2 regions of the Sinorhizobium sp. KGO-5 genome follow, and region 2 is predicted to be linked to the other one. Evidence: predicted binding sites of a transcription regulator. Region 2 holds the regulator's gene; the other holds the start of a gene.
What was found. Region 2 encodes LexA, which represses DNA repair genes until DNA is damaged. Its sites were predicted from a motif close to TGTTCNNNNTGTGTTCNG; they were not measured.
Positions count from the first base shown of each region.

Region 1: the regulator LexA is predicted to act here: its motif matches at 1,933-1,950, upstream of dnaE (DNA polymerase III subunit alpha).

Region 1 covers NZ_BDIZ01000001.1:1,756,507-1,759,912, forward strand. Annotated here, with positions in the region: gene BHD07_RS08340 (lipoprotein-releasing ABC transporter permease subunit) at 1-1,028, shown strand, start outside; gene BHD07_RS08345 (ABC transporter ATP-binding protein) at 1,046-1,732, shown strand; gene dnaE (DNA polymerase III subunit alpha) at 2,209-3,406, shown strand, end outside.
Region 2 covers NZ_BDIZ01000005.1:277,076-280,481, reverse strand. Annotated here, with positions in the region: gene BHD07_RS21980 (hypothetical protein) at 408-620, shown strand; tRNA gene BHD07_RS21975 (tRNA-Ser) at 815-904, shown strand; tRNA gene BHD07_RS21970 (tRNA-Ala) at 1,173-1,248, shown strand; gene BHD07_RS21965 (hypothetical protein) at 1,443-1,607, shown strand; gene lexA (transcriptional repressor LexA) at 1,816-2,532, shown strand; tRNA gene BHD07_RS21955 (tRNA-Cys) at 2,751-2,824, shown strand; gene BHD07_RS21950 (calcium-binding protein) at 2,871-3,406, opposite strand, start outside.

The sequences.
Region 1 (3,406 bases), on a different contig from region 2:
CGCTCACCAATTATGCCGATCTTGCCACCAATTTCTCCGCCGTTCCGGGCGTGACCATGGCCATTCCGATCGTCGAGGGCCAGGTTCTCGCGCAAGGCCTGGGCGATGCGTCGACGGGTGCGCTCGTTCGCGGGATACGCGCCGACGACCTCACAAAGCTGAAGTCGATCTCGGGAAATATTCAGTCCGGCGACCTCGTCGGCTTCGCCTCGGGCAGCGGCGTCGCCATCGGCTCGCGCATGGCCGAGCAGCTGGGCATCCGGGTGGGTGGGACGATCACGCTCACCTCGCCGAACGGCGACGTCACGCCGATGGGCATGAATCCGAGGGTCAAGGCCTATACCGTCTCGGCCATCTTCGAGATGGGCATGTCGGAATACGACGCCACCATCATCTTCATGCCGCTCGAGGAAGCGCAGCTCTATTTCAATGCCGAAGGCCTCGTCCAGTCGATCGAGATATTCGCCGAGCATCCGGACGCGGTCGATGAGCTTCGCAAGCCGGTGGAGGATGCCGCCGGCCGGCAGATATTCATTACGGACTGGCGCGAGCGCAACAGAACATTCTTTTCCGCGCTCGAGGTGGAACGGAACGTGATGTTCATGATCCTGACGCTGATCGTGCTGGTCGCGGCGCTGAACATCATCTCCGGCCTGATCATGCTGGTGAAGGACAAGGGCAGCGATATCGCGATCCTTAGGACGATGGGCGCGACCTCCGGCTCGGTGATGCGCATCTTCTTCATGACGGGCGCCGCAATCGGGGTCACGGGAACCATCGCGGGCGTCGTCCTCGGGGTCGTCGTCTGCCTCAACATCGAGTCGATCCGCCAGTTCTTCTCCTGGGTGTCCGGCGCCACGCTCTTCGATCCGGAGCTCTATTTCCTCAGCCAGCTTCCGGCCGATATGAACGCCGACGAGACCGTCACCGTCGTCGTCATGGCGCTTGCGCTTTCCTTCCTTGCCACGATCTTCCCGGCCTGGCGCGCCTCGCGCCTCGATCCGGTGCAGGCCCTGCGGTACGAATAACAAGGACAACAGCTTAAATGAATGCGCGCGTGGCACTGCAGCTCTCCGGCATCGAGCGGCACTATGGCGAGGGCGACACGTTTCTGCCGATCCTCAAGGGAGCCGACCTGACGTTGCGAAGCGGCGAGACGGTCGCCCTCGTGGCCCCGTCCGGTACCGGAAAGTCGACATTGCTTCATATCGCCGGGCTGCTCGAACACCCGGACGAGGGCGAGGTGCTCGTGAACGGCACCTCCTGCAACGGGCTCAGCGACGACCGGCGAACCGCGATCCGCCGCAACGAGATCGGCTTCGTCTACCAGTTCCATCATCTCCTGCCGGAATTCTCGGCGCTGGAGAACATCATGATGCCGCAACTGATCGCCGGATTGCCCAAGGCCGAGGCGGCGGAGCGGGCATCGGCCCTCCTGGACTATATGCGCATCGGCCATCGCGGCAGCCACCGCCCGACCGAGCTTTCCGGCGGCGAGCAGCAGCGCGTCGCCATCGCCAGGGCGGTCGCCAATGCGCCGCTCATCCTTCTGGCGGACGAGCCGACCGGCAACCTCGACCCCGAGACGGCCGGCTATGTGTTCGAGGCGCTGGAAGCCTTGGCGCGCCAGTCCGGGCTCGCGGCGCTGATCGCCACCCACAATCACGAACTCGCTTCGCTCATGGATCGCCGCGTGACCATCGAGGACGGCAAGGTCGTCGAACTGAATTAGTTCGGCCGCGGCTGCCCCTACTTGGCTCCGACCTCACTCGCGGCGCGGTCACCCGCCTCGGGCTGCGCTCCTTGCATGTTCCATTCGAGGCGTATCGACCCTCGGAGGGGCATGCACGAATGCGGGCCGCCGGTGCACGTTAACCATAGCCACTGAATAGCGGGTCTTCTATGCAGACTTCCTTGACTATCGAACAAAATTAGAACAAAAAGGGAACAGTAGCGGAAAGGAGACAAGTTATGGCTGATTTCGTACGTGATCTTGCTGCCTTCGCCTCGATGAGCCTTTTCATCGTGAGCATCTCGGTAATCGCTCTCGGCCTGTGACCGGGATTTTCGAGCGTGCTCCGCGTTCCTGTCGAACGCGCACCAAACACCACACGCCGGGCAAAAACCCCGGCGGCCCGTCCTTGAGACTGGACAGTTGGGACGGGAAACAGGATATCCTCGACGCCGGACAAGAATCGGAGTGCGGCGATGACAGGCAACCAGAGTATCGGGCAGAGTATCGGGCACGGCACTGGGGCTGCGGCGGATCCGCAGTTCGTTCACCTGCGGGTGCATTCCGCCTATTCGTTGCTGGAAGGCGCCCTGCCTTTGAAGAAGATCATCGGCAAGGCGGTCGCCGACGATCAGCCGGCGATCGGCATCGCCGACACCAATAATCTGTTCGCGGCGCTCGAATTCTCGCAGAAGGCCGCGGACGACGGATTGCAACCGATCATCGGCTGCCAACTCTCCATCGATATGGAGGACGAAGCGGAGGGCGAGCGGCGTGGAAACGCCCATCAGTTCGTCAAGCTTCCCGCGATCGTGCTGATCGCGGCGACCGATGACGGTTACGCTCGCCTGGTAGAGCTCGTCAGCCGCGCCTATCTCGAAGGCGAGGGACACCAGCAGGCGCGAATAAGCCGCTCCTGGCTCGCCGCAGGCGGTACGTCCGGGCTGATCGCGCTCACCGGGGCGGGAGCCGGACCGGTCGACATGGCGCTGAAGTCGGGTTCGCCGGCCCTGGCCGAGGCACGCCTGAAAGTCTTGATCGAGCTTTTCGGCGATCGCCTCTATGTCGAACTGCAGCGGCACGGGAATTACGACCGGCGTCACGAAAACCGCATGATCGATCTCGCCTATCGGTTCGACGTTCCGCTCGTTGCCACCAACGAGGCGTTTTTCCCGTCGCCGTCCGACTATGATGCCCACGATGCGCTGATGGCCGTCGCTCACAATGCGATGGTGTCCGACGACAGCCGTTTCCGTCTGACCCCGGATCATTATTTGAAGAGCCGCAAGGAGATGGCGGCGCTCTTCGCGGATCTGCCCGAGGCATTGGAGAATACGATCGAGGTCGCGCGGCGCTGCTCCTTCATGTTGAAGACCCGCGGACCGATCCTGCCGCGCTTTACCGGCGCTTCGGATGATCCGGAGGAGGCCGAACGCGCGGAGGTGGCGGAGCTGCGCCGGCAGGCGGAGGAGGGGCTGGAGGGCCGCCTCGCCAAACTCGGCATGGCGCCCGGCTACAAGGAAGAGGACTATCGGGAACGGCTGGCCTTCGAACTCGGCGTCATCGAGCGGATGAAGTTTCCGGGCTACTTCCTCATCGTTGCGGACTTCATCAAATGGGCCAAGCAACATGACATTCCGGTCGGGCCGGGCCGCGGCTCGGGTGCCGGCTCGC
Region 2 (3,406 bases):
CCTGCAGCGCTCGCGCATCCGACCGAACGCGCAACGATCGTCGCAATCGTGCAGTAGTTCCCCCCGCGAGAATTTCGCCGTCCCGAAACGGAACAGTCGAACAATCATGACAACAACAAGGCGAAATTGCGAACCGGAGGACGAACGGAGGCAAAAAAACGCTCGCTATGGTTTACGAAACGTAAATGAGTCGCTGGACCATGGTCCGATAGAGCGCGCCAAAGGTCCGAAACCCGTTGCCGGGTTTCCCTGCCGATACATATCGCAATAAGCACCCGCGTGGCTCGTCGGCCGCGGGGTGCGGCGGCCTCAGAGCTGGCCGAAGCTTCCCGTCGGTGCAACTCTGAGGCTCCGTCCCCGGTTGGCGTGGTGCCCGTGCTCCGGCCCAAGTCCGAGAGGATCTCGCAATGGACGACAGATACGATTATGGGCCGCCGGAGCGACGGGCGGCAACCGGCCTCCCCCTAGGCATAATGCTCCTGTCGATGTTGGCGATTGCCGTTTATCTGCTTGCCGGAGCGGCGCTCCTGGACGGCAGAAGCCGGGATGTCGCGACCTACGTCGCCCGGGCAGGCGACGAAAGTCCGACTGCGGCGCCGGACAGCGGACTCCGCCCGTGACGATGGCCCACAACCGTGCCACGGGCGTATGCGGCGCGGCACGCCTCGAATGCAAGCAAATGCTCCGGAGCAAGTTGACGCTGTGATCAAAGCTGCTAAAAAGCCAGCCGTTGGTGAATGGGCAGCAAACCCGGTAGCGATCGCCGGTCCATCGAGAACTCGGAAACGAATTTCACGAAGCTCCGCAATCACCTGGAAGAGTGGCCGAGCGGTTTAAGGCACCGGTCTTGAAAACCGGCGTGCGTGAAAGCGTACCGTGGGTTCGAATCCCACCTCTTCCGCCATTTCAGAATTGATCCGGGCACGCCGGAATTCCCAGCTTCTCGTCACTGATGGCCGTCTTCCCCACCCGCAAGGCTCGTGGCTGCCCTGCCCTTCCGACGCTTTGCGTCACCTGCAGGAGCGGAAGAAGCTGCTTTGGGACTCCATCGCGAAGGGGCGATATTCGGATGGGTGAATTGCAGCGTGCCCTACCGGGCGGCAAGGGTGAAGCCGGCAAACGGAATGCACTGGTGCGCGGGGCCGAAAAATCTTATACAATGGGTGACCAGTGGGGTCGTAGCTCAGTTGGGAGAGCGCCGCAATCGCACTGCGGAGGTCGAGGGTTCGACTCCCTTCGACTCCACCATTCCCCTCTTTTGTCCAGCCCGGAGACCCAGGTAACGGATCTTACCTGAGCTAACATCCACCGATGCCGGACGTCAGGTTGCGGAGCCCGGGCGATGCCGCGGCTCGGCTGCGCTTGCCAAAAAAGCTGATTTGAGAGAAAGTTTTAGTCTGACCCGTTCGAGGTCTGGGCAACTCCCGCGAGTGGAGAAAAACATGCCTGTTAAATCTTTGGTGGCAGCCGTAATTTTTTCCCTCTTCGCCCTTTCGGGGTGCGCCAGCACAGGCTCGACCAACACGACCTATACCCAGTGGTACGGGCCCTATCCCGAGCCTGAATTCGACGTTCTTACGCCGGGCGGACTGCGGCTTGCCTATTAGCATGGCGTAGGCGAGCGACTGGGCCGGCCGCTGTAAGTGAGCGTACGCCCCTGCCCCCAGATTCCGAGCGATCGCCATCGCACGCCGGATGGAAAGCGGACAGGCATTCAGCAGCAAGCGGTATTCACGGAATTTTAGGCACTTGCGGAACACATATGGAACAGATAGGTTCTGTTCTTGATTTGTTTCGCGATTCTGGAGTGACGCCATGCTGACCCGCAAGCAACAGGAATTGCTTCTGTTCATTCATGAACGAATGAAGGAATCCGGGGTTCCGCCGTCCTTCGACGAGATGAAAGATGCCCTGGACCTTGCCTCCAAATCGGGCATCCATCGTCTGATCACCGCACTCGAAGAGCGCGGGTTCATTCGCCGGCTACCGAATCGCGCTCGAGCCCTCGAAGTCATCAAGCTGCCGGAGGCCTATGCCGGTGTTTCGCAGGTCCGCCGCGGCTTTTCGCCGAGCGTGATCGAAGGCAGTCTGGGCAAGCCTGCGGCCCCGCCCCCCGCACCGAAACCGGCGCCCCCGGCCGAGATCGCATCGGTCGCTGTCCCGGTCATGGGCCGCATTGCCGCCGGCGTGCCGATTTCCGCAATCCAGAACAACATGCACGATATTTCCGTACCGGTCGAAATGATCGGCAGCGGCGAGCACTACGCTCTCGAGATCAAGGGTGATTCGATGATCGAGGCCGGCATCCTCGATGGCGATACGGTGATCATCCGGAACGGAAGCACTGCCACCCCCGGGGATATCGTCGTCGCCCTGATCGACGACGAGGAAGCAACTCTGAAGCGTTTCCGTCGCAAGGGCGCCTCTATTGCGCTCGAAGCCGCCAATCCGGCTTACGAGACACGGATATTCGGTCCGGATCGGGTCAAGATCCAAGGCAGGCTTGTCGGCCTCATCCGGCGGTACCACTAGCCTCCCGACGAGGTGTGCAGGCGTTTCCCACGGAAGTACGCAATTTCAAAGCGTTAGAAGTGGGCGCATTGCGCCTTGGGGCGCTATGGCCACGCCTCCACAGAACCGAAGCCATATTTATACAGAATAAAAAAGACCCTATTCCAAATGTACCCTCTTGCGGATTGCGGGCAATCATTCTAAATCCGCGCCACGATTTGAAAATCGCAGATCGTAGAGGCCTCGTGGCGGAGTGGTGACGCAGAGGACTGCAAATCCTTGTACCCCGGTTCAATTCCGGGCGAGGCCTCCAAAAAACCACCCCTATTCAGCTTTGTTACCGACAAATCTTACCTGCGTCAGACGAAGGCGAACTCCGCGCCCGCAAAGACGAAGTTGGCAGCGCTGAGGTCGGCAGCGTGGATGCCGATCAGAGTGACCTGATCGACCGTGCCATTCAACTGCAGGACAGCGTTCCCGTCAGCATCGTTGCCGATGTTGGGCAAAAAATCAGCGAAGTCGTCGTAGCCATAGCCAGCGATTTGGATGACGTCCTTGTCCAATTCGAAGTCGAAGATCTCATCCCGACCACTGTTTCGTGAAAACAGGAACTGATCGGCACCGGTCTCGACCGCGAAGCCTGCGGTCAGTCGACCATCACCCCAGAGCTGATCGTTACCGGTGCCGCCGATCAAGAGGTCGTTCCCACCCGCGGTGTCCACGCCGACCTCTGCATCGCCATACAGGACATCATTGCCTTTGCCTCCGTCGAGCAGGTCGTCGCCGCCACTGCCGCCACGTGAGAAAAGAACGTCTCCAACGAGAAAGTCATTGCCCGAACCACCATACAGGTGGTCGTTGCCGCCAATGCCGGATTCCACGACGCCCTGGTCGA